DNA from 4 places in the Fontibacillus forbon genome. Region 1 is predicted to be linked to each of the others. Evidence: a T-box and tRNA genes for the amino acid it is inferred to sense, from the RefSeq annotation. Region 1 holds a T-box; the other regions hold tRNA genes.
The links. The T-box of region 1 lies ahead of leuS (leucine--tRNA ligase). A T-box ahead of a tRNA ligase gene usually reads a tRNA of that ligase, here a tRNA-Leu.
Positions count from the first base shown of each region.

Region 1 (7,244 bases):
CGAGCATGATCTGGATACGATCCGAAATGCCGATCATATTATCGAAATCGGGCCGGGGCCGGGGATTCACGGGGGGACGATCGTCGCTTCGGGAAGCATCGACGACATCGCGAAAGCCCCGGATTCTGCAACAGGGCGATATCTGTCCGGCAAAGCCGAAATTCCGGTACCCAAGCGACGCCGGGATTTGGGGGATACTTTTTTGTCCGTACAGGGCGCTCGCGAAAACAATTTGAAAAACGTGGATCTGGACATCCCTCTGGGCGTATTCATTTGCATCACCGGAGTGTCGGGATCTGGGAAAAGCTCGCTGATCAACGAGATCCTGTATAAGCAGTTGAAGGTATTGAAGACGGGGGCGCGGATCGTGGCCGGGGAGCACGATTTCCTGTTCGGCGCGGATCTGGTGAACCATGTGATCAACATTGATCAGGCCCCGATCGGGAGAAACAGCAAATCCAATCCGGCGACCTATATCGGCATTTACGATAAAATCCGCGATTTGTTCGCCATGCAGCCGGAGGCGGTCAAACTGGGATACCAGCCGATCGACTTCAGCCTGACCCATGCGGGCGGTACGAGATGCGAGCATTGCGCGGGCGACGGGATCATCGTGACGAGCCTGCAGTTCATGGCGGATATCGAAACCATTTGTCCGGTATGCAAAGGGATGCGCTTTTCCAAAGAAGGCCTCGAAATCAAGGTCCAGGGGAAAAGCATTGCCGACGTGCTTGAAATGACGGTGGAGGAAGCTGCGGAATTTTTTAAGGACAACAAATATTTGCGACATAAACTCAACATTATGAATGAGCTGGGACTCGGGTACATGTGTCTCGGTCAAAGCTCAACGACGCTGTCCGGCGGCGAGGCGCAGCGGGTGAAGCTGGCTTACGAGCTATCCAAAATCAAAAGAGGTGCCCACAACCTGTACATTCTGGATGAACCGACGACGGGACTACATCTCTCGGACATTCAGAAGCTGCTCTTCTCTTTAAACAAGCTGGTGGATCAGGGACATTCCGTCATCGTCATCGAACATCATCTGGATGTGATGAAGTCCGCCGACTATATCATTGATATGGGACCGGAAGGAGGACATCAAGGGGGGACCGTCGTGGCCGAAGGAACCCCGGAACAGATCGCCGGAATTGAGGAATCCCATACGGGACGGTATCTCCGCACTGTGCTTAAACCGCAGGAAATGAGCAAATAGAAGGTGGAAGCATCCATGTATACTAAACCCCGCTTTCGTCAGGCCAACTGCGCTTCCGTGTTCGTACCTCTAATGTTAAAGCCATAAAAATCAACCCACATGATCCCGGGGAAACCGGGACCATGCGGGTTTCGTGTGTTCCGCGGTAAAGCTCGAGAGGTTCCGCGGCGGCAGGCAGGTATTAAGCGAATGGGACTGCGGATAGCTGGATGCAATTCGTCGGACAGCTTTCAATCGCTTCCTGTAGTTCTTCCAGCAGTTCCTTGGCAATAGCCGTAATTCCCCGGTTGGAATCGCCCCCATAGATGACTTCGGCAATTCCGTTATCGTCCAAATCGAAAATTTCCGGTGCTGCGGAGTTGCATGCACCGCAGGCAATACAAGATTCCTGGCTGACACTCGCAAAATTGTTCATAGATTTCCTCTCCCCGGACTTTTTAGAATCCACGACCCCTCCGAAGTAGCGCTATGAAATTTCAATATCTGCAATGGGATAGTACATTCTGATGACATTTTACAATCCGCGAAATCCCTTCATCAAGGGAAAAAACAACAGGTAGCCCCTTATTCGTTCTTTCTTGTGAATTTAGACACAAAGTTTTTGATTTTGGAATTGGACGGTATCCCGCGGACAACTATGGGCCTCTTTTTACGATTGACAATTCGTTAGCCAAGGCTTGATAATCTTGATCATCGGAGTTTTGGCTCAACTGCTTAATCAGAAAAAAGGTAGGATGGAAGGGGAAGTGGTGCATTTGTTGCAAAGGCTGGAAGGGTTCCTGAAAGAAGTCCCAAAGATTATTCATGAGATCGACGAAGAGATTTTTACGAACAAACCTTTACCGGATAAGTGGTCAAAACAGGAAATACTGGGGCACTTGTGCGATTCGGCGGCAATAAATCATCAGCGTTTCGTCAAGATTATTTTGGCGGATCAGCCCGTAACCTTGGAAGGATATAAGCAGAATGAATTGGTGAAAATTCACGATTATCAGAACGGTTATACAAAAGCGGAACTGCTTGAACTTTGGCAACAACTGAACAAACAGATACGGATGACGATTTTACAGGGTCAAGAGACGGCATTAACCCATCCCGTTTATTGGAGCGATGGCAGCCGGGTTACACTGGAATGGTTGTTCGAACATTACCTGGATCATATGGATCATCATCTGAATCAAATCGTCGAGAACTAATCTAAATAAGGCAAGCGGGGTATTCGACGTGCGGAAAATATCACGAAAATCGGCTTCATGGCCTCTTCGCAACCTGTAGTTGACACATTGCCAGCCTTACTTGATAGTCGAAAACAGGTCGTTATTATAAGATGAGCGTGAGGTGATGGCGATGGACTTTGCGGATAAATTGCAAAGCTATAGAAAACAAAAGGGAATGTCCCAGGAAAATTTGGCGGAGCTCATTGGGGTTTCGCGGCAAGCCGTATCCAAGTGGGAATCGGGGCAGTCGTATCCCGAGATGGATAAGATGATCGCAATAAGTGATCTGTTTCACGTAACCGTAGACCATTTGGTCAAGGATACCCCAACCGCTACCGGGGAAGCACGGCACCAAATTCCGGAACCCGTACAGGCAGGTTGGCGTCCTTCTTTTCATTATGAGTACAAAAGCAAGAAGACGCTATTCGGAATCCCGCTCGTTCATATTCATGTCGGACGCGGTATTCATGTCGCCAAAGGAATTATTGCCATCGGCAATATTTCGATCGGGGCTCTCTCGATCGGGATCCTTGCGCTAGGCGGCTTAAGCATCGGTGCGCTTGCTGCGGGCCTTGTCAGTCTGGCGGCGCTGGCCGTCGGCTTGCTGATGGGAATGGGGGGGATCGCGGTCGGTGCCGTTGCCATTGGCGGGCTTGCGCTAGGGATTTTGGCCATCGGCGGGTTATCGATCGGCATGTTCTCCTTAGGCGGCTGCGCTATCGCTTCGCATATTGCCATCGGAGGATATTCGAGCGGGCACATCGCCATTGGGGACGCGGTAAATGGAGCTTATACGCTCGCCACTCAAAACGATGATTTCGGTAGCATCCGGGCCGAGCAGGTGAGACAGCTGATTCAACAAGAGTACCCGAATTTGTGGAAGCCGCTGGCAGAGCGGATTATCGGGATGTTTAATTAGATAAGCAGAACTCGGAAGCCCTCATTCCGAGGGCTTTTTAAATTGAAGAATAAATCGATCACATCACAAATCGAGAGGGTTGTCTATTTTGAAAAAAACCGAATTCAAAATCTTTCTACGCCCGATCAAGGAACAGGAGCGATGGTTAAACCGGATGGCCTCGGAAGGATGGAGGTTGACGGGTGTTCGGCGGTTTTTCTACACTTTCGAGCGATCCGAAGGAACCCGATATGCTTACAGGGTAGAATTTGTAGGAGACAAATCGAAAAAGGAGCTTAAGGCATATAAGGATCTTCAAAAGCAATATGGCAGGAATGTTTTTAGTAAAGGAATTAATATCGGCAAATTTTCTTTTGGGGCCGTCCGCTGGAGACCTTATGCGGGAAAGAGAGGGAGATTCGCTACCTCTCCAGGGATGATTAATTCGGAGCTGCTCATTATTGAGAGCAAAATAGAAGATTAACAACTATTTCGGGCATGAAAAAATCGAGACGACAGGATTTGAACCTGCGACCTCTTGCTCCCGAAGCAAGCGCTCTACCAAGCTGAGCCACGTCTCGACAAAATTGATGTGGAAACATTAATAAATTTTACTCCTTTCATCTATACTGTAAAGAGGGTTGTGAATGGATTTTTCGAACCGGAACGTTCTCTAATCCCCATTGACGGCACGGGTTCAGTTTTATATAATATTTGGTGATTCAATTGGATAGGTTTAAACTTTGAAGAGGATTATTAGTTTGAATTCTGCCATCCAGAGATCCGGTGCTATGGTGCGAGCCGGTTGGAGAATGACAATGAACTCGCCTCGGAGTTACGATGCCAAACATCGTCGTTTTACCCGCGTTAAGGGTGTAAAGTGAGCGAAGGACAAAGCATGTTCGACGCTAACTAGGGTGGTACCACGGGAAATTTCCTCTCGTCCCTAGCGATGATACGCTATGGATCGGGAGGTTTTTATTTTTTTAGCAGAGATTTTGAAGAGATTCTAGGGAGGATTCAATACTATGGCAGACAAAAACGTGCCACAAGACGTTTACCAGGCCCAGAGCATCGAACCGAAATGGCAGGCATACTGGGACCAAAATCAAACCTTTAAAACCCGGGAGGATGACGGAAAGCCGAAGTTTTATGCGCTTGATATGTTCCCTTATCCTTCGGGTGCCGGCCTTCATGTAGGCCATCCGGAAGGCTACACGGCGACCGATATCGTGTCCCGTTTTAAACGGATGCGCGGTTACAACGTGCTTCACCCGATGGGCTGGGACGCATTCGGTCTGCCGGCGGAGCAGCATGCTTTGGATACCGGCGAGCATCCGCGCGATATCACGGTCAAGAACATCAACAATTTCCGGCGTCAAATCAAGTCGCTCGGTTTCTCGTATGACTGGGAACGGGAGATTAGCACGACGGATCCGGATTATTATAAATGGACCCAATGGATTTTTATCCAGCTTTATAAAAAAGGGCTTGCCTACGTTGCCGAAGTTCCCGTGAACTGGTGCCCTGCGCTCGGTACGGTGCTGGCGAACGAGGAAGTCATCGACGGCAAGAGCGAACGCGGCGGCCATCCGGTCATCCGCAAGCCGATGCGCCAATGGGTGCTGAAGATTACGGAGTACGCGGAACGCCTGTTGGAAGACCTCGAGGAACTCGACTGGTCGGAGAGCATCAAGGATATGCAGCGCAATTGGATCGGCAAGTCCGAAGGGGCGGAGGTTGTATTCGCCATCGACGGGCATGAAGAGTCGCTGACCGTATTTACGACCCGTCCGGATACGCTGTTCGGCGCAAGCTATGCGGTGCTTGCTCCCGAGCATGAGCTTGTTGCCGGGATTACGACCGAGGCTCAACGCGACGCCATCAAGGCTTATCAAGACCAAGCGGCACGCAAGAGCGATTTGGAACGGACGGATCTGGCCAAAGAAAAGACCGGCGTGTTCACGGGCGCCTATGCGGTGAATCCGGTAAATGGCGCGAAGCAGCCGATCTGGATCGCGGATTATGTGCTTGCCGGTTACGGTACAGGCGCGATTATGGCCGTACCGGGTCATGACGAGCGTGACTATGAGTTCGCGAAGCAGTTCGATCTTCCGATCATTGAAGTCGTGGAAGGCGGCGATATTGCCAAGGAAGCTTACGCCGGAGACGGGGCTCACGTCAATTCCGATTTCCTTAACGGTCTTCGCAATGAAGAAGCGATCAAGAAAATGATCGCCTGGCTGGAGGAAACCGGTAAAGGTAAAGGCAAAGTGACCTACCGTCTGCGCGACTGGCTGTTCAGCCGCCAGCGTTATTGGGGCGAGCCGATCCCGATTCTGCATCTGGAAGACGGCACGATGAAACCGGTGCCTGAGGACCAGCTTCCGCTTGTCCTGCCGGATGTCGATGCCATCAAGCCGTCCGGTACGGGTGAATCGCCGCTGGCCAATGTGACCGAATGGGTCAACACGACCGATCCGGAAACCGGGCTGCCGGCCCGCCGCGAAACGAACACCATGCCGCAATGGGCGGGAAGCTGCTGGTATTACCTGCGGTATATCGATCCGCATAACGATAAGGAGCTGTGCTCCAAAGAGAAGCAGCAGGAATGGCTGCCGGTCGATCTGTACATCGGCGGTGCCGAGCATGCGGTGCTGCACTTGCTGTACGCCCGTTTCTGGCACAAGGTGCTTTACGACCTCGGCGTAGTATCTACTAAAGAACCGTTCCACAAGCTGGTCAACCAAGGGATGATCCTCGGAACGAATAACGAGAAAATGAGCAAATCGCGCGGCAACGTCATTAATCCGGACGAAATCGTGAACGAATTCGGCGCGGACACCTTGCGCGTGTACGAAATGTTCATGGGACCTTTGGAAGCTACGAAACCTTGGAACGCGAACGGCGTCGAAGGAACGCATCGCTTCTTGTCCCGCGTATGGCGCTTGTTCGTAACCGAAGACGGCAGCCTGAACGCGAAGATCGTGGACGGCGACGGCAGCGACGAATTCAAACGGACCTGGCACAAAACGATCAAGAAAGTGACCGAAGATTTTGAAGGTCTTCGTTTTAACACCGCGATCAGCCAGTTGATGATCTTCATTAATGAAGCGTACAAAGCCGATGCCGTGCCTAAAGCTGCGGCAGAGAACTTCGTGCAATTGCTGTCCCCGCTCGCGCCGCATTTGGCGGAAGAACTGTGGGAACGGCTCGGTCATAAGGAGACTGTTTCCTATGAGCCATGGCCTGCTTACGACGAAGCCTGGACGGTGGACGCCGAAGTCGAAATCGTCGTCCAGGTCAACGGCAAAATCGTCGACCGGACGAAGATTTCCAAGGATCTGGATCAGGCGGCCATGCAGGAACATAGCCTAGGCCTTCCGAACGTGAAACAGGCGGTAGAAGGTAAAACGATCCGTAAAGTGATCGCGGTTCCCGGCAAACTGGTGAATATCGTCGTCGGTTAAGAATGCTCCTCCCGGTCGGAAGTGCCGCCGGATGGAGGGTTGAACAAACCGTCGAGCTTGTCAAGGTCTTCGTCATATTTCCGGTGCGTCGCTTCAATCAGACTTGAGAACACCCGGCTTAGGCCGGAATGTAATACGGCGATGCCTTCGGCGGTAACTCCGCCCGGAACGGCCACGCGCCTTTGCAGCTCTTCAGGGGTAAAGCCGCCTTCGGTCAGCAGCTTGCCGGTGCCGTGCAGCATTTCGGATCCAAGGCGAATAGCCTCGGATCTCCCGATGCCGGTAAGCTGGGAGGCGGCTTCCGCCCACTGCTGCAGGATGAAGGCGATAAAGGCCGGGCCGCAGCTGGCAATGTCGGAGGCGATGCGCGTTTCCGTTTCCCGGATGGAGAGAGGAATGCTGATGGAAGACATGAGCTGCTCCAGCAGGAGCCGGTCTTCCGGCAG
Region 1 is NZ_JBKGFV010000001.1:269,084-276,327, forward strand. Features, by position in the region: gene uvrA (excinuclease ABC subunit UvrA) at 1-1,213, shown strand, start outside; gene ACLB09_RS01145 (ferredoxin) at 1,395-1,628, opposite strand; gene ACLB09_RS01150 (DinB family protein) at 1,960-2,409, shown strand; gene ACLB09_RS01155 (helix-turn-helix transcriptional regulator) at 2,555-3,349, shown strand; gene ACLB09_RS01160 (DUF2812 domain-containing protein) at 3,438-3,812, shown strand; tRNA gene ACLB09_RS01165 (tRNA-Pro) at 3,836-3,909, opposite strand; T-box leader at 4,063-4,279, shown strand; gene leuS (leucine--tRNA ligase) at 4,357-6,798, shown strand; gene comER (late competence protein ComER) at 6,795-7,244, opposite strand, start outside.

Region 2 (7,244 bases), on a different contig from region 1:
TACCGTTTCGAGAGGACCGGACTATTCACGGCATAGCCGATGAAAATCACGGCTATCAATCCGTGCTCGAATTGCTAAAAAGCGATCATCCGCCGGACTCGCTCGTATGTATGAACAATTATTCCGCCTTTGGAGCGCTTAAGGCAACTCAACAAGCGGGCATTTCCATCCCCGGTGAAATCGGTATCGCGACGTTTGACGATTACCCGTTCTCGCCGCATACGAATCCGCCGCTTACAAGCCTTTTCATCGATACATTCCAGTTAGGCGCTACGGCAGGCAGAATGCTGATCGAAACGATGAACCAACCCGATCTTCCTTATCCTTCCTTACTTCTTCAACCAAAACTTAATGTACGGGAATCAACCCTCAAAAACAGAGCCGGACTGGAGTGAGACTCCTGTCCGGCTCTTTCTTTCCTTGTATACTATAAATCCTTCCAACGAGCGACGGTAACCGGGATGGTCTGCGCTCCGCCGGACGGGCTCAGCGTACGATTGCCAACGTCAGCCCCATTGGCTCCAACTTCTACGCTCGTCCAAGAGCCCCTTGTAAACTTGTATTGAACCGCCGTCCCCGTCGGCCAATTCAACGTAATGCTATAAGTCCCGTCGCTCTCCTTCGTCAACTGATATGCAGGATCGGCCGCATTCCAGCTGTTAAAGCTGCCGGAGATATACACCGGACTGTCAGCCGGCGTGTTCGTCGGTACCGATACCCGGAACGTCACACTGTCCGCTTGCGGTTCGCCCGGGTTCAAATTGCCGTTCACCAGGCTCGACGGTCCGGTGCCAAAGTGATAATTATTCCCTCCATTGTTGTCCCACGAGCCGGCTCCGTTATTGAACGCTGCCGTCAATCCCGTAGCTGAGCCAAGCTCGATCGTGGCGACGCTGTAGCCGGCGAACGACGAAGAACTCATTTGTACGCCAGGTACCGTCGTCCAGGTCGTAGATCCGTCCAGCTTGTAATGAATGTATTTGGAAGAGAACGAATCGTTCTTGTAATAGATCGTCGCCGTATTCCCCGCTTGAGTCGTGACGGTAGCAGCCGCGCTCTCAGCCGATACATTGCCCGCCGCATCGTAGGCCTTCACCGTGTAATTGAAAGTCGTGTTCGCAGCCAGGCCCGTATCACTGTAGCTTGTTGTAGCCGTAGTTCCGACCTTCGTGCCGTTGCGGTACACTTCATATCCGGTCACCGCCACGTCGTCCGTTGACGCCGTCCACGTTACGGTTGCCGAAGTCCCGGATGCCGTCGCGCTAACGTTTTGCGGCACGCTCGGAGCGTTCCCGTCGACGATTGGAGCTCCCGCCGTGATCTTGCCGGTCGGGGTATATGTCCAAGTCCCGACGCCGAAGAGATAGTTTTGCGAATTGTTGCTGTCCCACGTTCCGCTACCGTTGTTGAAGCAAGCTTCCAACTGCGTCGCCGTGCCGATATTAATCGTGATCTTGTTATAGCCGGCGTATTCCGAGGCCGGGATTGGAACGCCCGGAGCCGTCGTCCATGTTCCTCCAGCCGGACGATAGTGAATATACGGCGTCGTGAAGCCTTGCTTGTAATAGATGGTCACATTATTACCGGCTGCCGTCGTAACGAGAGCTGCGGCACTGAATGCCGACAGGTTGCCGGCTGCGTCATAAGCCTTCACGGTATAGGAGTAGGACGTACTTGCCGCGAGGCCCGTATCCGTGTATGAAGTAGTAGCCGTGGTGCCAACCTTGACCCCGTCCCTGTACACTTCATAGCCCGTGACAGCGACGTTGTCCGTAGACGCGCTCCACGAAACGCTTGCCGAAGATGACGAAGATGACGTAACGCTAACGTTCTGCGGCACGCTCGGCGCTTCCGTATCCGGAACCCCCGTTGTTGCCGTTGCCGGTGGCGAGCTCGCCGCGGACTTGTTGCCCGCCGCATCGTAAGCCCTCACCGTGTAGGAATAAGTCGTATTTGCCGAAAGGCCGCTATCGGTGTACGAAGTTCCGGTTGCCGTGCCGACCTTGACGCCGTCCCGGTACACTTCGTAGCCGGTAACCGCGACATTGTCGCTTGAAGCCGTCCAGGTTATCTTCACGCTAGTGGAACTTTGAACAGTCGCCGAGACGTTACTCGGCACTGATGGCGCCGTCGTGTCCGTCTGCGGCTTTGCATAGATTTTCGCCGAGTTGGCTCCTACGCTGACTGTGATCTGTTTGCCGGTTACGCCCCCGGAGGCCACGGTTATCTTGTCCGAAGTATTCAGTTGGTTCTCCAATACGGTTCCGACCGCAAGTGTGCTTTCGGTGCGAAGCGGGATGGTGACCGTCTGCGTACCGCTGGAAGCATTACTGAAGACGGAAATGACCTCTTGGCCCAAGTTGGCACCATTATCCATACGGCGGGAGAATGCATACAGGTTTTGAGCCGACCACATCTCACGCTGGGTACCTTTGCGCAACGCCTCGTAATTCTTACGAATCTGGTTCAGCTTCGCCACATATTGATAAGTGCTCGTATTCTCGTTGAAATAGTTTTGCACAACATTGCCGTTACCGTCGCGCTTCACCATCGACCAGCGGTTCCAGGTATCCGCTATGCCTCCGGTAATAATGGATCCGTTGCCGTTACCCTTGTTCTGCTCGGTGCCCTGGAAGACGACAGGCACGCCGCGCACCGTAAAGATAAAGGTCAAGGCGTTCTGCAACTTCTCGACGCTTCCTCCCGCTTCGGTCAAGAACCGGTTGCGGTCGTGGTTATCGATGAACGTCACCATATGATTGGCGTTGCCATTATATAATGAGTCCTGAGCCAGTGTGCTCTTAATATTGGAATCGAAAGACTGGCCGTAAGCGAAGCTGTTCAGAACCGAGAAGAACAGCGGGAAGTCGAGCATCCCCCATTCTTTGTTCTGGCCGACCCAGCGCGATACGAATTCCGCGTTCCCGTCGAAATTCTCTCCGAACGTGTTCACCCCGAGCAGGTTCTGCAGTTCGCCGATGTCCGTCGGCTTGATCAGCTTCGCCGCATCCACGCGGGCGCCGTCTGCTCCCGTGTAATCGAACCAACCCTTGATCGAATTAAAGATTGCGGATTTGGCGGCGGGCACGTCGAAGTCGATATCGTCGAGTCCCGCCAAGTCGTGATTCTCAATGTAATCCTGGGCCCATTGCGTGTAATTGCCGTCAACGAGCGACCAGTTGATATCCCCATTGTGATGATACCAGGAAGGATTATTGAAAGGAGCCGCCGGTTGCAGGCTCGGAATGTCGTAGTAGGCTTGGGTTCCGAGCATGTAGTCGCCGACATGGTTCGGTACGACGTCAATGATGACCTTGATCCCGAGCGCGTGGGCGCTGTCCACGAGCTCCTTCAGCTTTTCCTTCGTGCCGAAGTACGGATTCGCAGCGTTCGGATCCTTCACGTTGTACCCGTGATAAGCAGTGTTGCGGCCGGTTCCGTTGTTATCCCGGTTCGTCATCTGAGGCTCTGCGACGGGAGAAATCCAGATTGCCGTGTAGCCCATGTTGTGGATATACGGGAGCTTATCAATAACTCCCTGCCAGTCACCGCCCTTCATGTACCGGAAATCTTCCTCGCTGTTCTCCGCGTACCGAATGGCGGATCCGGTGGCATTGTTCGACGTATCCCCATCATGGAACCTGTCCACCATGATTTGGTAGATGGTGTCGTTCTCATCCACAGTGCCAATGCTTGCCGCATGCGCCTGCTGCGGCGAAACAAAGAATGTGTTTCCGACCATTGACAGGAACATGATGGCGACCATAAGGATTTGAGTTAAGCGACGCTTTTTGATCATCAATTTAATCCCTCCTTTGGTTTATAAAGCGCTTACAAATAGTAATCCGTCTTTCTTCCCTTTTCTCCCGTCTGCCAACTTGTCACTGCAATTGCGCCTGCGTTCAGCTCCTTCCTGAAACCATAATCTAATCATTTGGGGAAACCGGTTTTCCACCAAGAAAATATCATGGTTTTGTAATATTGTCAATATATGGATTATTAAAAACTATTTCCTGACTTCTTCTCTTTTCTTGTCGTCGAACGTTCCGACGCCATCGGATTTGTCAAAGTTCGTCGGCAGCTTTTTCCCTTGAATGTGAACTATACCGCTTGAGCATCAAAAAAAGCTTTGAGATTAACCTCAATACTTCCGATCCTTATAAGTAATTCAGTCCCCTTTTCCCACCACTCGTTCTGAAGAAAAAATAAAAAAACTCCAGATTTCTCTGGAGTTTGCATGTTATGTATGGTGCGGTCGAGAGGACTCGAACCTCCACGGGGGGTTAGCCCACACGGACCTGAACCGTGCGCGTCTGCCAATTCCGCCACGACCGCTTGATGTCTGACTTGCAAGAAAGTAACTTCCGCAGCGACAAGATTTATAATACCACGCAGGTAACTACGAGTCAACAAAAATTTTAAGACAAGTACTTTTATTCCAACGAAATTCAGGTTAAAATAAGAACATAAGTTCGCTTTAAAAGGGATATGATATATATAAAAAGGTGGTGTTCTTATGACGGTACCCGGCATGGCGGAAGGCGAATTCGCGCTGATCAGAAGCGTAATTCTGCTCCGATTCATCCTTCGCATTTTGCAACGTGATGCCCGGATTTTAAAGGAAAGCGGCGTGTTAAAGAGTCCCGAACTTTACACGGAGATGATCCATATCGCCGAACAACGCGCTTCCTTGGTCCAGGAAGAGATTATGGCGGAGTTCCAACAACGCGGAATCAAATTCATCGGACTCCGCCAAAACGATGACGGCGTTGAAGCCGAGTACGTCTGCAGAGGCTACCGTGGCCACATGAAAATATTGTGGCCGGTACTCCGGAGGGAAATGTCTTCACGCATACGCGCCTATTTGGGAAGCAGCGAGACATCCCCTTCCGATTTGATCGGCAAATCTCACTGACTACAAGAATACCCCTGCAGCCCGATCTTTATCGGCAGGGGCACCTTGTACCTGCTATTGTAGAATTCTGGTCACGCATCCCTGGGTGAACGAATCGTTGCCCTGCGCTAGTGAACCGGAGGTTCGCCCAAGGCTTCCTGAACCCGGATTACGCCCTGAGACAGAGCATTCCCGGCCAATGCAGCCGAGGCGACGGCTACCGTCTCCAGAAGCTCCGCTTCGGACGCACCTTTGGATCTGGCTTCTGAGGCGTGATAATACGTGCACACTTCATTGTTTGTGGACAACGCTATACCTAGTGCAATGAGTTGCTTGGTTTTCGCATCAAGCACTCCATCGCCAAAGCTCTCTCCGGTAAAGGCATGATAAGCCTCCGTTGCACCTGGAACCGCTTCTCCGTAATGGCTGATCTGATCTTTATAAGCATTGATTTTGTCGCTAACGAGTGACATAAGGTATTGGCTTCCTTTCTGCAAGGGATTGGCTTCCTACCTTACTACGTTGTCCCGCTGGGCCAAAAATATGCTATTCCTCCGGCAAAACCCTTGGCTCCCGGGAAGGACTGTAACTATAACCTCGATCCAGCTTAACTACATTCCGGTTCGGTTTGCGGATCAGCACATGGTTATCATCCCACGCGACGACGATGCCCCTCACATCATTCTCGGGAATAGAATCCCGCACGACACGAACCTTCTCACCGGACAGCCGGAATTCATTCAACCGCTCATCGGAAATCATCGTAATTCACCGCCTTTCATCTATTCTTTCGCTTGTAAGCCGTTTGGCTTCCGGTACACTTGTCACCATCACCATAGCACTCTGCCTATATCTTAATCCAAAAAAAGACCCCGCAGCAAACTGACGGAGTCCTTTGATTTTCTTTAACTTTCCGACAAAACCTCTTGTCTTGCAACAAAGCAATAACCGACCTGCCTGAGGCTGCCCTTAACGCTGCGCATGCTCCTTGCTGTCGTTCTTCTCAAACCAGAAATCAAGCACTTTGGCGGACATGACCCGTTGTTGCAAATAACCAACCTGCTGAGGACTGAACTCCTCTTCCCAGGCAACACCGAGCTCCTCGCACAGTCCTGCGATCGTCAGCAACTGTGACCAGGCCACATAGCGCTTATACCAGAAGAACTGGGGATGCTCAAGCATATAGGGATAAAGGTCGTCAAACTCCGTATGTTTGCAGTCCAGGGCACGTTCAAAAGTAACCTTGGCTTCGGACAATTTTGAAATGAAAAATTCCGGGTTTACTACAGATTCACTCCCCATTTTGTAAGCCTCCTCTCCCTAGTAATCCTCATTATAACGAAAAAAAAGAGGCCTGCAAAGAACTGTTGCAAAATTGGAACTAATTAATTTTCTGATGCGTTTTCATTCGGCGAAAATAATCTTTCCGTCCTCCAGCGAGGCAATTTTCACGAGCGACTCCAAACGGAGTCCTTGCTCCCGCAGCGCATTGGCACCCGGCTGAAAGCACTTTTCGACCACGATCCCGGCTCCGACCAGTTCCGCGCCCGAACGCTCGATGATTTTCACGAGCCCTCTGGCTGCGTCGCCGTTTGCGATAATATCGTCGATGAACAAGATCCGGTCCTCCGGCGAAATAAATTCACGGGAAATCAAAATATCCGTTACGATCCCTTTCGTAAAGGAAGGTACCCTTTCACAGAGCATATCCGGCTCGGCGAGCAGCGTTTTTTTGCGGCGGGCAAATACGAGCGGTACCCCCAACTCATAAGCCGTGGCAAAAGCGACGGCAATCCCGGACGATTCAACAGTGACGACCCGGGTTATTCCGGCATCCCGAAAGCGTGCGGCGAACTGTTTGCCCATTTCCATCGTAAGCCCCGGATCCACCTGATGGTTAAGCAGCGAATCAAGCTTTAATACCTGATCCGATACGACGACCCCCTGCTCGACGATTCTTTGTTTTAATGTTTCCATATCTATTTCCTCCCGGTCTTGATCTCATTTAGGGTTTGAGTCATGTCCCGTTCCCGGACAACATACCTTGTACTATATATAGCACATCAGCCGGGGGGAAAACCATGAAAAATGCCGTAAAAGTTATGCAAATCGCTTTCACTTATATCGGTACCGTCGTCGGCGCCGGCTTTGCGACAGGGCAGGAGATCCTTCAATTCTTTACCCGTTACGGGAAATGGGGAGCTCTGACCATCCTGCTGTCCACGGCTCTGTTTATCTGGCTCGGCACCAAAATGATGCTGCTCGCCAGGGAAATCAAGGCCGAATCCTACGAGGACCTCAATCGTAAACTTTTTGGCGATCGGATTGGACAGGGCCTGAGCCTGTTCAC
Region 2 is NZ_JBKGFV010000002.1:620,836-628,079, forward strand. Features, by position in the region: gene ACLB09_RS09825 (LacI family DNA-binding transcriptional regulator) at 1-395, shown strand, start outside; gene ACLB09_RS25820 (carbohydrate binding domain-containing protein) at 428-2,551, opposite strand; partial or broken gene ACLB09_RS25825 (alpha-amylase family glycosyl hydrolase) at 2,624-3,799, opposite strand; tRNA gene ACLB09_RS09835 (tRNA-Leu) at 4,248-4,335, opposite strand; gene ACLB09_RS09840 (hypothetical protein) at 4,517-4,915, shown strand; gene ACLB09_RS09845 (carboxymuconolactone decarboxylase family protein) at 5,023-5,367, opposite strand; gene ACLB09_RS09850 (hypothetical protein) at 5,441-5,656, opposite strand; gene ACLB09_RS09855 (hypothetical protein) at 5,864-6,196, opposite strand; gene ACLB09_RS09860 (xanthine phosphoribosyltransferase) at 6,299-6,871, opposite strand; gene ACLB09_RS09865 (YkvI family membrane protein) at 6,976-7,244, shown strand, end outside.
Region 2: it has a tRNA-Leu gene. The T-box ahead of leuS (leucine--tRNA ligase) is inferred to sense a tRNA for this amino acid. The anticodon was not compared.

Region 3 (7,244 bases), on a different contig from region 1:
TATGCACGGATGGCAGGCTGTCGAAATGACGGCGGATCAGATCCAGCTTTTCCTCGTTATAAGTAAAAACAAGCAGCTTATAAACGGATGCTCCGCGATCGATGACTTCCATAGGACGATCGATGGGCACGATGCCGAATTGCACGAACTGGATAAGCGCGCTTTTCCATAACTGGTCGTAGTCGATCTCCGGGTTGGCGCTCTTCAGCACATCCATTTCCGCACGTAGTTTGTCCTCTCCCTTGGATGGAGAGTAGATGGCGTCCGGGCTGAAAATTTCAAAATAGACGTCCTGATCTCCTAAAAATGAGATTGCCTCACGGGCAATTTCACGTTTAATCGGCGTTTCATTCAAGAGTTGCTCATCCTCGCCGTAAACAGCCGCTCCGTTAAAAGAAATGATGGGCAGTTTCAGTCCTTTCCCGATCAGATGCCGAACATCATAGCTCGCTCTGCCTGTACAAATCGCTATTTTGTGATTCTGTTGTTGCAGCACCTTGCCGATGGCGGCTATACCTTCCGCGCTTGGTTTGCTTTCCGCGGTTAACAATGTCCCGTCCAAATCTATGGCAATTAATTTCATGATTGGTTCCTCCCTGTCTGACAATATGGTCTTGGTGCACTGGAAAGAGTATAAAACATGAAATGCATTTCAGGTCAACCCTTATTGTATGTGTTACAATGAACGGTATGCAGCCGACTTAGCTGCGTTTTTTTATAGAGTTAGTTTCGGTTTTAATACAACGAGAGCGATAGGATGAGAAATAAAAGATGAACTCAACACTGTGGATCATTTTACTGATCGGCTTAGGTACTTATTTATTCCGCGCAGGTTCGCTGATTTTGGGCAGCAGGATAAAGTGGTCGGAGAGAACCAAGGAATGGTTGTCGTTTGTATCTCCGGCGGTGCTTGGAGCCTTACTGGGTCCTTTGCTGTTGCTGCAGAAGGAACAGTGGGTGCCGATAAGTGACAATAAACTGCTGATAGCTGCCATTCCTACGATGGTAATTGCCTGGTGGTCACGGCGCTTGCTGCTTACGGTCGCCTCGGGTGTGATTATATACGCCGTTGTTTATCACATCTTGTAACTAAAGGAGAGAATGAGATGAATCGCCGTGAGAGAATGATGATGGCGCTGCGCGACGGACTTCCGATTGTTATTGCTTATTTTCCATTATCGGTGACCTTTGGCGTGCTGGCCGCTGCAGGCGGATGGCCTACTTTTAATACCGTGTTCAGTTCGGTTTGGATATACTCCGGCGGGGCGCAGTTTATGCTGCTCGGAATGGTCGCCTCAACGTCGGCGTCAGTCAGTATTATTTCAACCATTTTGCTTGTGAATCTTCGTCATGTTCTTTATGGAGCTACTGTCGGACCTTATTTAAAAGATTGGAAAGAACCGCTGAAATGGGCGGCCGCTTTCGGGATGACGGATGAGGGTTTCGCGGTAATTTCAAGCCGGGCGGCAAAAGGGGATAGGCTGTTTCCTTCTTATTACTTAACCTTTGCATTTATGGGATACGGATCATGGATTGCCGGGACGCTCGTCGGTTCAGGTCTGGGAGGCATGGTGACTCAAGATGTCGCGGAAGTGTTGAGCTTTGCGCTGCCGGCACTGTTTATCGCTTTGTTGTTTGGCGGCACATGGAATGTCCCGTCTCTGGTCTCGGCAAGTACCGGCGCGGCATTGGCGACATTGGCGGCTATGATGCATTGGGGCGGGATCGGCATTGTGCTTGGCGGCATAGTCGGTGCTACCGCGGGGAAAATGGTGCATTCCAGAATGGGGAGAAGCCGCGATTTAGAACAGCAAACGCCGGCCGGCGACTCGCTTTAGTCCCCGGAAGGCTTGTCCAGTCGATCCAGGATGGAGGAGTATTTCGGGTACAACAATCGGATACAATCGGGACAGATATCGTGGGTAAATTCGGCATGGGTGTGTTTTATTAAATATTCTTCGATGGGGCTCCACTGCTCTTCCTCGTCTTTAATTTTCTTGCATACGGCACAGATCGGAAGCAGCCCGTGCAGCGTTCGGACTTGGGCAAGGGCTGCCTGTAACCGAACTTCGAGTTCCTTATAGACTGTGATGTCGGAGGAAACAAGCAGCATGCCGCCGACCGGCATGATCTCTTCAGCGTTTATAGGAACCGCTTCCATGAGATACCAGCGCGTGACAAGATCATGGGAGTGAAGCTCGGCCGAGTAATAGGTGCTGCTACCGTCCAAAATACATTTCAAATCACGCCATAGTTTGCGGATGAACGGTTTATGATCATAGATGGAATCCTTGAAATGACGAATCAGATTGATTCCGGGGCGGTCCCAGAGCGGCGATAGCCCGTGCATGGCGGCCTCCCGGGCCCAGGTCCGGTTGACGAATTGTATCGTTCCTTCGGGATCAACAACGGCCAACCCTTTGGGAAGCAAGTGTGCGGCTTCCTTCCATATGGTAAATGTATCGGTCACGGTTTACGCTCCTAGTCCATAATAAAGTAAACGGAAAGAAACATAGGCTGCTCGTCCTATTATTTAATGGAAATTATATGTTATAATTGGCCGATAATAGAAGCGCAAAGGAGTATTTAGTTCATTATATACGCAAATGCGTAATTCAACAACAACAAATACTTAAATGCGTAATTTGACGTATTTTGAAGGAAGGTCGAAAGAGATTGTCTATCTACGACAGGATTGAAATTTTGATCAAGACAAAAGGGATGACGAAGAAGGAATTTTGTCTGAAGCTGGGCATCAGCACGGGAAATTTGGGGGATTGGAAGCGGGGGAAGTCAACGCCGAGCACGAATAAGCTGATCGAGATTTCCGCTTTTTTTGATGTCAGCCTCGACTGGCTGTTGACCGGACAGGAAAGAAATTCGCTTCAAGTAAATGAGAGTCCCGGTTTCTATGGTGCTAACCTCGCCATTGATTGGGACAAAGTGACGGATCAATTAACGCCGCGTGAGGCGGTTTTTATTCAAGAATATCTGGAATTTGCAAGATACCGAAAGCGTAAAGAAAGTGAAGGGAATTAATTCCACTTTACATTTAGCAAGCATCGCTATATAATAAAAAATGTTCGTTTCTAAAACTGCCGAGCGGTCGTGGTGGAATGGCAGACACGCTATCTTGAGGGGGTAGTGGGCGTACGCCCGTGGAGGTTCGAGTCCTCTCGACCGCATCACAAGAACAAGAAAAAGTCCCTGGACATGGTCCGGGGGCTTTTTTTTGTTCATGTTTTTTTAGACTGGAGCCGGATTTAATCAAATCCCGAGATGGCTGGAAATTTTTACTTGCCGGGAACACAGTTCTGACATTCCGCTAATAATCGCCCATTAAACTCTACTTAGTTAATAAAAATGGGAGGGAATTGAATGAATAAGTTCTGGAGAGGGCTTGCGGCCAGCGGATTGGCGCTATCCGTCATAGCCGCGGGACCGGCAGCCATCGCTAAAGAAAACGGTACGGCTGCGGGAAATGGAGCATCGAAAAATTTAATCGTGCTGATCGGAGACGGCATGGGGCCGGCCCAGGTTTCGGCGGCACGTTATTATCAACAGTATGAAAAGGGGATTCAAAAGCTGAATCTTGACCCTTACTATGTCGGCCAGGCTACTACATACGCCGACCGTGGCGAAGACGGCGGCACGATCGTTTCGGGGATCGTAACGGATTCGGCGTCGGCGGGTACCGCTTTTGCGACCGGTCACAAAACCTATAATGCGGGCATCAGCGTATCCAATGAAGATGTATCCAAACCGTTCGCTTCCATTATTGAAGCGGCAGAAATCAACGGGAAATCCACAGGGCTTGTAACAACCGCACGTATCACCCACGCAACACCTGCCGTATATGCTTCGCATGTCCGGAGCCGCGACAACGAAAGCGCGATTGCTTCCCAATATTTGGACAGCGGCGTGGATGTGCTTTTCGGCGGCGGGAAATCATTTTTTGTGACGAAAGAGGAGAAGGGCAAACGGACCGACAAGAGCTTGCTCCCCGATTTTGAAGCCAAGGGATATAAAGTCGTCGAGAACGCGCAAAGCCTGAAGGCTTTGAATTCGAAAGACGCCAAAGTGTTGGGGCTGTTCGGCAGCTCTCATGTGAACTATGTGCCGGACAGAACGGCTGAAACGCCTAGTCTTGCAGAGATGACTTCAAAGGCGCTGGAGATTTTGTCTGCCGATCAGGACGGGTTCGCGATCATGATTGAAGGTGGCCGGGTCGACCATGCCGGACATGCCAACGATCTTCCGACCATGGTACAGGAAGCGCTCGACTTCGACGCTGCATTCAAGGTGGCGATCGATTTTGCCAAAAAGAACGGGAATACTTCCGTTGTAGTAACGGCGGACCATGAGACTGGCGGTCTGTCGCTGTCCCGGGATAACATTTATGAAATCAATATCGATCTGTGGGATAAGCAGAAGCATTCCTCGGAGTATCTGATCAATTCTCTGAACGAAGCCAAAACGGTGGCTGATATCAAAAAAATCGTGTCGGACAATACGTGGATTACCGATTTGAGTGATGAAGAAGCTCAGCTCATTTTGGATGGGGACGGTTCTTCCTACAAGCGGGAGGGCGGATATAACGCGGTTGTTTCCAAGCGGCTCCTGATCGGCTGGTCCGGTCACGGACACTCGGCGGTGGATGTCGGGGTGTGGGCTTACGGGCCGATTGCCGAGAAGCTAAAAGGGCAGGTCGATAACACGCAAATCGCGGTAGCCGGAGCGGAAGTATTGGGCCTCGACTTGCCGAAGGCCACGGCCGGCCTTCAATCCAAGCATTTGTATCCGAAGTTCAAAATTAACCGCGACAAGGAAGTATTGTATCCGGCCAAAGCATTAACGGAAGCGCTCGGCGGGACCTATCAGGTCAACGGGAATGCTGCCGTATTGACCGGGAAGGCCGCAACCTTAACGGTTGACCTGACCGCAGGAACGGCTAAAGCTGATGGTAAAGCAGTCTCCTTTACCGTAGAAGTCGATAACGGAACCTTGTATTTGCCGCTTTCGGCATTCAGCCAGCTTAGCGGGAAAACGCTGAAATGGGACACCTTGTCGGAACGGATTCAATTGAACTAAGGAGCAGGGCGAAGCGAAACAGGAGAAGCCACTTCTCCTGTTTTCCTTTTATTCTCTGCTGGAGGGAGAACCGATGCTGCAAATCCGGGGATTAAAAAAACAGTTTCATGTGGCGGGCAAGGAGATACCTATTCTGGATATTCCGGAATGGAACGTTAAGGCGGGCGAGAAAATCGCGATCACAGGACCGAGCGGCTCCGGCAAAAGTACGCTGCTGCACATGATCAGCGGGATCATGTCATTGGATGAAGGGGAAATCTCCATCGGTGACACCCGGCTATCGGCCATGAGCGAGTCGGGTCGTGACCGCTTTAGGGCCGATCATATCGGCTACATTTTACAGGATTTTCATTTGATCCCTTCTTTGACGGCGAAGCAGAATGTGGAGATCGCAATGAACGGCAAATACAGTGCAGCCGAACGGCGCGACAGAATAGACGACTGGTTTGAGCGGGTCGGTCTTCAGGAACGCAAGGATCACAAGCCTGGGGAACTGTCCAGGGGACAACAGCAGCGCGTGGCGATCATACGGGCGTTAATCGGGGAGCCCAAGCTGATTCTGGCGGATGAACCGACGGGGAGTCTGGACTGGGAAACCGCAGACGAGATCGCAGAGCTGTTGCTCGAGTTATGCCGAAGCGACCGCCATACTCTGCTGGTTGTAACCCACGATTTAAGAATGGCTGAGCGTTTTCCGGAGCGCCTGCATATCCATCAGATCAACGATGTGCACCGTAGAATGCGGGAGCCGGGAGGACTTGCGATATGAACCTGCTGCATTATTTGCTGAGAAATGTGCTGCACCGCAAGTTTTTGTCTCTGCTGACGATATTGTCCGTGACGGCAACCGTCGCTTTTATTCTTTTGCTATCGATGTCCAAGGCTAGCGTCGAACAAGGGGCGGAGAAAGGTTACGGCCCGTTCGATCTGGTTATCGGCGCATCGGGGAGCGAAACCCAACTGGTGTTGAACACTTTCTATCATGTGGGAGCCCCGACGGGAAATATTCCGGGTGAAACGCTGGAAAAGGTGCAGGGTAATCCAGAGGTGGATCAGGCATTCGCATTGACGACGGGCGACCATTACAATGAATATCCGATCGTCGGCATCGATCCGGGGTATTTTTTGACCCGATATGGCGATCAACGCCTGAGCGAGGGAAGTTTGTATGCGGAGACAGGGGAAGTCGTGATCGGAGCGTACGCGGCCGAGATGCTGAACATCCGGGTCGGGGATACTTTCTTCGGGGCCCACGGGCTGGTGGAAGAAGTTCATCTTGAAGAAGAGGGCCAGGAACACGATGAACATGATGAACACGAAAGTTTTACCTATACCGTAAAGGGAATTTTACCAAAGCTGAATACCCCGGATGATCGCGCAATTTTTACGACGGTAGATTACGCCTGGGCCGTTCACGGAGAAGCCGCTGAGGAGAGGGACATTACGGCCATCCTCGTAAAACCGGCCGGGCTGCAGGCCGGACAGGAACTGCGAACCTCTCTTGAAGAAGAGGGCCGGATACAGGTGGTTTATACGAGCAAAGCGGTTGCGGATGTCGTCAATCTCGTGGACAAAGGCTCGGAACTGCTCGGGATCGTTACACTGCTGTGCGTATTGTTGGCCGCGGTTTCGATCCTGTTATCTTTGATTGCTGCTGCGGGAGAGCGAAGTAAGGATGCCGGACTGCTGCGTCTGCTGGGAAAATCGCGGACCTACATTGTCGCGGCCATGCTGGGAGAAGGTTTGATCCTGACGGGAACGGGACTTATTCTGGGCGTTGCGGCCGGTCATCTCGGCGGGTATTTCCTGCAGGATGCCTTGTTTCATTATGCCGGAATTCAAATCCAACCGCTGCGGATTACGGGAGATCATGTTGTGATTGCCGCAGGTACCCTCGCGACAGGACTTGCCGCATCATTGCTTCCGGCTTTAAGGATGTATCGGCTGGATCCGCTGGCCTTGTTTAAAGCTTAAGGAGGTGTTTATATGAAGAAAAGTTGGAGGATGCGGCCTTTAGCAATCTTGATCATTCTCGCTATTCTTTTGCAAGCATGCGGTCAGGATAAGCAGGTCAGCGAGGTTGCGGGCTCTTTTGCCGAAGCTGGGGGAAGCCTCTCTACGTCAACCGGCTTGGCCGGAGCGGTGGATTCAGC
Region 3 is NZ_JBKGFV010000002.1:1,079,338-1,086,581, reverse strand. Features, by position in the region: gene ACLB09_RS11975 (Cof-type HAD-IIB family hydrolase) at 1-583, opposite strand, end outside; gene ACLB09_RS11970 (AzlD domain-containing protein) at 772-1,089, shown strand; gene ACLB09_RS11965 (AzlC family ABC transporter permease) at 1,107-1,838, shown strand; gene ACLB09_RS11960 (PAS domain-containing protein) at 1,835-2,470, opposite strand; gene ACLB09_RS11955 (helix-turn-helix domain-containing protein) at 2,722-3,039, shown strand; tRNA gene ACLB09_RS11950 (tRNA-Leu) at 3,103-3,185, shown strand; gene ACLB09_RS11945 (alkaline phosphatase) at 3,379-5,091, shown strand; gene ACLB09_RS11940 (ABC transporter ATP-binding protein) at 5,165-5,860, shown strand; gene ACLB09_RS11935 (ABC transporter permease) at 5,857-7,065, shown strand; gene ACLB09_RS11930 (prolipoprotein diacylglyceryl transferase) at 7,078-7,244, shown strand, end outside.
Region 3: it has a tRNA-Leu gene. The T-box ahead of leuS (leucine--tRNA ligase) is inferred to sense a tRNA for this amino acid. The anticodon was not compared.

Region 4 (7,244 bases), 210 kb from region 1:
AGCTCATAAGTTCCTTAAAATAAGGCTGCTCCACTTCCCCGCGAAGCATTTCATCCCAATCGTTGCCAATCATACCCGCCCTCTCCCTCTATCCCGGGATTCCATATTCACGCATCATCAATTTCATCATAGGTTCCGCATCCTCGCAGCGCGGCTGATCGAAGTTAAAGCTTTCAAAGCTGCATGCATTACGGTTCCTGCCGTCCAGCGTCCAGCTTAACCGGAATTTGCACCAGTCCACGGTCGCATTTTGAAAACCGCAGAAATGGCAGCCGTTCCGTTCAAAATGACAACGCAGGCTTGACGGCAAGCTCTCGACCAGGTCGATATAAGTGTCCATATTTTTCAGCTTCAAGATGACCTGAACCTCTAACGTATGAAAATCAATGATATAACGCGCAACCCGTTTATTTTTGAGATAATACTCAATCGAATCATCCTTATAGTGCGGGGCCAATTTTAATTTATCGGCAAAGTAGCTGTTTAGCGCCAACAGCAGCTCTCCGTTATTCTCATCGAGCAGCGCCGCAATATCCCGCACCTCGCAATGTTCAGGCAACTTGGCCCGTTCGGCTACCCTTTTATAATCAAAGTAGTAAAATTCGTGCGGATCGTCCCCCTGAAACGGTTCTGCCAGAGCATAGGCCTTGATCACGTACATTAGCAGCGGGTTCCCCGGGAAAGCGATAACCATCGATTCGGCATGCTTTGCTATCTTCTCTCCGTCAAACCCGCTGATCGTAAATCCGAAGTCCGTCAGCCTGCTCAAGATGAGGTGAACTTTATTCACCTTTTTCAGAGCTGCTTTGAAATCGGCAACCGCAATTTTCAGCCCGGCGGCATCTTGCTCACCGAACTTACCTATTACTGCGATTACGTCGCCTAACCGTTTCACGGAGCGCCAGGAGGCTTTTGCTAAATTGCCGTCCGCTTTATTTTCATTGACCAGATCAATATCGACTATCATTACCCCGTATCCCTCTGGTCTTAACTCCATATCGCGGTATATGCGTCCCATGATCTCTGTAAATTGCGAGAACGACGTAACGAATTCTTTCTCGCTCATCCCGCCTAGCAATAACGGATTTACTGCAAAATGCTCCGGCACATGCGGTATATGCCGATAATATGTAGTTACCTCACGCTGCACATGATATTTGTGATCCATAACTCATCCTCCTAAAATAAGCCGGATTAGCAAATCAAATACATTTGAGAAACTATTCACATTTCAATAGGACGTACAAGATTATTTTACCACTTAAATAGAACCACGGTATGCCAAAATATACAAATCGCACAGCCGCACTTACGCGCAGCCATGCGACTCTTATCCTGCAAAACAGATGGGTGAAGCATAAGCACTAATCTATCGCTTTTAATGATGTAACCATATCAATTTGCATAACTTTTCTGCTGATTAGTCTGTTTACGGCAAATGAGCACAAAAGTGTGATAGTAACTGCAATAAGATAGCTTGATATTCTCACTGTAGGAAACAACATAATGCTTTCGCTCGTACTCAACTTTTCGAGGGCGTGGATAGCCCCACTACCCAATGGAACGGCCAGCACGATGCCAATCAACGTTAGTATCATATTTTCTCGGGACAACAGGGTCCGAATTTCCCGTTGATTAAAGCCTAGAACCTTTAATGTGGCCAATTCCCGCGCCATTTCCGTAAGGTTAATCAAGCCCAAGCTATAGATCACGGCAATTCCCAAAAAAACGGCTGCAATGGTAAGTCCCGCAGCGGAGGCAAATACGCCTTCGTTTAATTTCAAATTTGCATTTTTCATCTCTTCTTTAGAAACGATTTGAGTAACAGGATATTGCTCTTTAATCATCCCTAAATCTGCCTGATCCCCAATCAAAAGGGAGGTAACAACAAACTGCGCCCCCATCTTCTCCCAAGTGTCTCCGGAAACATAAACATGATTTGCTACGGGGGCCTTAATCGTTTCCGCTACCTTTACATCTCTCCATTCATCGTCAGCTATCTTCAGCTTAACTTTATTTCCCTTTTTCACACCCAAAACATCTGCTGTTCTTTCGGATAAAATAATTCCTTCTGAGGAATTGGTCACGGAGTTGCCGTCTGCATGATTTAAGTTTATGTAATCCCCCGAACCCATCACTGTAACCGGCAAATTTCTTACCGCTCGATCCGATTTTATCTGAACCCTGGATTCCTGTATGTACTGCACCGCGTCCTCTGCCAGACCAGGAACAGGCAAAGAAGCTGCATCCGAAGACTGTATGTCCGCTTTATAGGTATAACGGTATTGCTGTTCAAATTCAACGAGGATAGACTTGTTGCTCGAATCAATATTGGCGAAACCAAACAAAATCAAAAAAGCACAACCAAAGGCACCGATGATTCCCATAAAACCACGTAATTTGTGAGCTTTTAAATTTCTGAGAATCCAGAGATTTTCAAAGGAAAGCCGAGCTTTGGAAGCCTTACCTGCCATCGATTTTTGGCGGCGGGTCTGTATGCTCCCTCTTAATACTGCCGCCGGCGATTCCTTAAGTTTCTTGCCGCAGGCCATTAACACAGCAAGGATGCAGCATCCGCACATGGCGACAATGGCAAACAAAGATTCGAAAGGGAAAGAAACGATCCACTGGGGTAAAATAAAGGACTGGGTTAATGTTCTCATGAAAATCATGGGAATTCCAAAGTATCCCGCCGCCATCCCGATAAGACTCCCTGTAAGTCCTAAAAACAGGCCAAAGCACATATAATGCCATCTAATCTGACGGGCGGAGAATCCCAGGGACATTAAGGTGCCGATCTGTATTCTTTGATTGCTGATAAGTCTGCTCATGGTACTGGCAACCACGAGTACAGCAAGAACAAAAAACAGCAATGGAGTGACATAAGCCAACGTTTTGAATTGGGCAATTTGACTTGCGGCACCAACGATGCTTGTATGGTCGTCATGAGTGATGCTGTTTAAATATTTACTTCCCAAAACCGTTTCGGTCTGAGTAATAATATTTTGTTGATCCGCTCCTGCCTTTACCTTTAATAAAATCTGATTATAACCGGTTACATGGATGGATTGGCGGGCGGCTTGTTCCCCGATAAAGGCATAACCGTAGAGATCGTGCCGGGTCGACAATGTCTCCGAAGAGATATCTATCAATTTTTCCGGGCTCATAACCAAACCTTTTACAGTCATCTTCACGGTACTGTTACCATCGGAAGTAAATTCTATGGTGTCCCCTACCTCAATCGCATTGGCTAAAGCAAACTCCCGATCCAGCCAAATGCCACTCTCGCCGGAGCGAAAAAATTCACCCGTGATGGGAAAAGGCTGAGCAAGCTTATTCTCATTGAGGATGAACAATTCAATGCTTCGATTGCCGGAATGAACCTTCAATACATTTCTTCCCTGTGCCTCTTCAACTCCAGGAAGATGTTTGATGTTGAGTATATCCTTGTCCTCAATATTTTTGGCATTGATCCAGATATCATTTATCCTGGTCTTATCGTAAAAGCTCGTAACGCTCTTCTCCAGACGGTTACCAACCGTGATAGCCCCGACAAATGTAAATACCCCACAAGCTACGATAATAATGATGGTAATAAATTGGGCTTTGGCGCTCCAAATGTCCCGAAACATTTTTTGGGGTAAAATCATCACCAGCACACCTCACTCATGGGAAGCGGCGACTCATTGATTACTACCTCGACTACTTTACCGTCCTTAAGACGAATGACTTTATCGGCTGTATCCGCAATTGCGGCATTGTGAGTCACAATGATGACCGTCTGGCCGTTCTTCTTGCTGACATCCCGGAGCGTTGTCATTACAAGCGCCCCTGTGACACTGTCAAGTGCGCCGGTTGGCTCGTCGCATAACAGAAGCTTTGGATTTTTACAGATGGCTCTGGCAATGGATACCCTCTGCTGCTCACCGCCCGAAAGTTCTGCAGGAAAGTGATGAATCCGGTGGCCAAGGCCCACGGCATTCAGTATTTCCGTACTTTCAAGTGCGTGTTGGCAAAGCTTCTTCGATACATCGACATTTTCTTTGGCTGTCAAATTGGGAATGAGATTGTAAAACTGAAACACAAAACCAATCTCATTACGGCGATAATGGCCGAGTTGATCCAGCGAATAATTGGCAATATTCACCCCATCGATGAAAATATTACCCGAGGTTGCTTGATCCATTCCTCCCAACAAGTTCAAAAGCGTGCTTTTTCCGGATCCGGACGGACCAAGAATAACGACAAATTCTCCTTTTTCAATCACAAAACCCATCTCATGAATTGCGTTTACAGTCATTTCCCCTACCGTGTACTGACGTTTTACTTTTTCTATTTCTATGAATGGTTTCATGTATCCGGTCTCCAGTCTTTGTCATCAATTCCTAAATATCAGTTCCCCTCCCCTAGAAGAAAAAGAAGGCTTCTGGCTAAAGCGTTAGTTAATGATATTTCATCAAGCGATACCCCGGTATCTTCACCCGGCAGCGAGTAACATTTGAAGATGACCAAATCTCTTACTATTCCATCCATAGATGCTACAGCGAATGAAAAAATGCCGGGTAAAGGCATAATGGGATTTAACGTACCGTCCTCAACCTTCCCCGCAAGGTACACCATGGCATGCTGCATCAATTTTTCGAAATCCGTAACCTCGGCAATTTTACCTTTCTTTTGATTGTATAATTCAGGATTTGCAAGAAACTTGGTATTCATTTCGAACGTAAATTTGCCTTCGGTCGGAATAGATTCGATCAAATACTCCCCTAAATAATGAAAGACCTTCAAAATAACTTCCCGTACGCTTTTGTTTTCCGAAAATAAAGGCTCGCAATTGGCCCATAATTGATATTGATCCTGGTTGCGATTAGTTAAGCCTATGAGAATATCATCAATATCTTCAAAATACCTGTAGACACTGCCTACACTGAGCTTGGTCTGACGGATAATATCTCTCATAGTTACTTCATAGGCAGGTTTTGTTTTGCACACCTCCTGTGCCGCATCCAGAATCATATTGCGCATCTTCTCTTCATACCCTTTCGGAACTTTGGGCATATGAACTCCTTTCCCATATATTAAAAATGACGGGGGCGTCACTTTTATAATATATGGACCTGATTTTATTTTGTCAAGACGAATTAACACAAATTGGGACGAGCGAAATGCTTGTCCGTTATTACTATAGGTGCCAAAACAGGTTTAGTAAATAACGGCTTTAAACCAAAAAGAACGTCTCCTCCGCTTCATACGGTGAGACGTTCTTTTTGGGGGTCGGTTTCGATGTTCAAAGAACGTTGAAACGACCGGTTATTTACAATGATGCCGAGGACCGGGATCGAACCGGTACGGTAGTCACCTACCGCAGGATTTTAAGTCCTGTGCGTCTGCCAATTCCGCCACCCCGGCAAGGGTACAAGGAAAAATTCCCGTAGATATGATTATAAACGGATTTCCGATTAGTTTCAACTCTTTTCTCAATCATGGATTTTCACCCTGGAGGGAAGACTAAACGATATTACAGACTGGAGGGAAAAACGATGGAAATATTAACGGATAAATACCAGGTTGCACCGCTGGATGCGGGAGCGGATGCGGTTGCCGTCATCAAAGAAGCGGAAGCGGCGCTTGAAGAGATGACTGGCGGGAAAATTACGCTGATTGCTTACGAAGAGACCAAAGGAGACCGCAGTTAAATAATGACTGGATCAAATCCCGTCATGGTTAGAAGAAACAAAAAGGCTTCCGACGGAAGCCTTTTTGTTCTTTCGCACGTATCGTCCTAGGAACGACGATCGGTTTCTCTTCTGCGCATCCCGGCAAGCCCGAGCAGGCCGATCAGACCGAGCCAGCCCCAATCCATGCCGTTATCGTTATTGTTCGCAGCATTGGCCCGGACATTATTCGTCGAATAATTGCCCCCTGTGGTGTTATTCATATCTGTGCCGTTCGTGTTGTTTCCGTAAGCCGAAGCCGGCAGAACAAGCACCGCGGAAATCAACGCCGTAACGAGCATGGCGGTCAAACTCTTTTTCAAAGAAAAGCACCTCCTGAGTTAGTGACTACATGCAGTAAGTTTCCCGGGAATGCTGTCCTTTATGCAGTGAAGGCTGGAGAGAAAAAAAGCGGAACTTATGCCCGAGAAACAGAATAAGACCTTCAGGGCTTAGGTAAACTATGGCAATCAAGCTGATAAAATTGATCTGCCAGGAGGTTTCTCATGTATTTTTACAAAGAAGATTTGATCAACGTAATTGTCCCGGATAATCCAGATCCTTCAGCAGCCAAGGTTCTCCAGGAGACGCTCGGCGGACGGTTCGGCGAAATGCGGACCATGATGCAGTTTTTCTTCCAAAGCAATAACTTCAGGGGCGGCGCTACGCAGTTTCGCGATTTGATCCGCGGTGTGTTTTTGGAGGAGATCAGCCATGTGGAGCTTGTTCAACATACCATCAACCAGCTTCTGACCGGTTCAGGAGACCCTCTTCCCGGCGATTCCGGAGTGGATGGAGCACCGCTGGACGAAGCGATTAAGCATGCGAATCCGCATCATTTCATCATGGGCGCGCAAAGCTCGCTCCCGGTGGATGCCGCGGGCAACCCTTGGAACGGCAATTATGTTTACAGTCACGGCAATCTGATCAGCGACCTTCTGGACAACCTGGTGCTGGAATCGACGGGTGTTCTTCAAAAATCAAGAATTTACGAAATGAGTTCAAATAAAACGTTCCGCGAAACGCTGGCCTTCCTGATCGTACGCGACAACGCTCATCAGAATGCATTCGCCAAGGCGCTGGAAACGCTGGGCGTGAATTGGGGTAAACTGTTCCCGGTGCCGAACTACGACATCCATAAATATCCGGAATGCCGGAAATACGTCGATATGGGCTTCCACAATGCACAGTTCAACTTTCGGCTGGATCCGACCAGAATCGGCGAGATTTTTAGCGGACAAACGCCCAGTCGTAATGGAGGAACCCTGGAAGTCACGGCACCTCCGGAAGGCTTCCCGCTTCCGTTCATGCCGGAGCTGCCCAACGAGCACAGCCCTGGCTTGCATGACTTGAATAACTAATAAAATACCGCTGCGGAAGCCTATATTCCACAGCGGTATTTTTCTATCCTAAGCTAGTTACTGATGGGTTTGCTCGTTTACGTTCCTCGGGGGCTGCCAGCTCCCTTGAGGGTAGCTGCTGCCGCAATCAAACGCTTGATCCCTTCTTCTATTTGACTCTCTTTGATAA
Region 4 is NZ_JBKGFV010000001.1:482,116-489,359, reverse strand. Features, by position in the region: gene ACLB09_RS02110 (uracil-DNA glycosylase) at 1-73, opposite strand, end outside; gene ACLB09_RS02105 (hypothetical protein) at 89-1,168, opposite strand; gene ACLB09_RS02100 (ABC transporter permease) at 1,365-3,650, opposite strand; gene ACLB09_RS02095 (ABC transporter ATP-binding protein) at 3,650-4,354, opposite strand; gene ACLB09_RS02090 (TetR/AcrR family transcriptional regulator) at 4,393-5,016, opposite strand; tRNA gene ACLB09_RS02085 (tRNA-Leu) at 5,324-5,409, opposite strand; gene ACLB09_RS02080 (hypothetical protein) at 5,541-5,696, shown strand; gene ACLB09_RS02075 (WGxxGxxG family protein) at 5,783-6,037, opposite strand; gene ACLB09_RS02070 (manganese catalase family protein) at 6,221-7,075, shown strand; gene ACLB09_RS02065 (aminotransferase-like domain-containing protein) at 7,153-7,244, opposite strand, start outside.
Region 4: it has a tRNA-Leu gene. The T-box ahead of leuS (leucine--tRNA ligase) is inferred to sense a tRNA for this amino acid. The anticodon was not compared.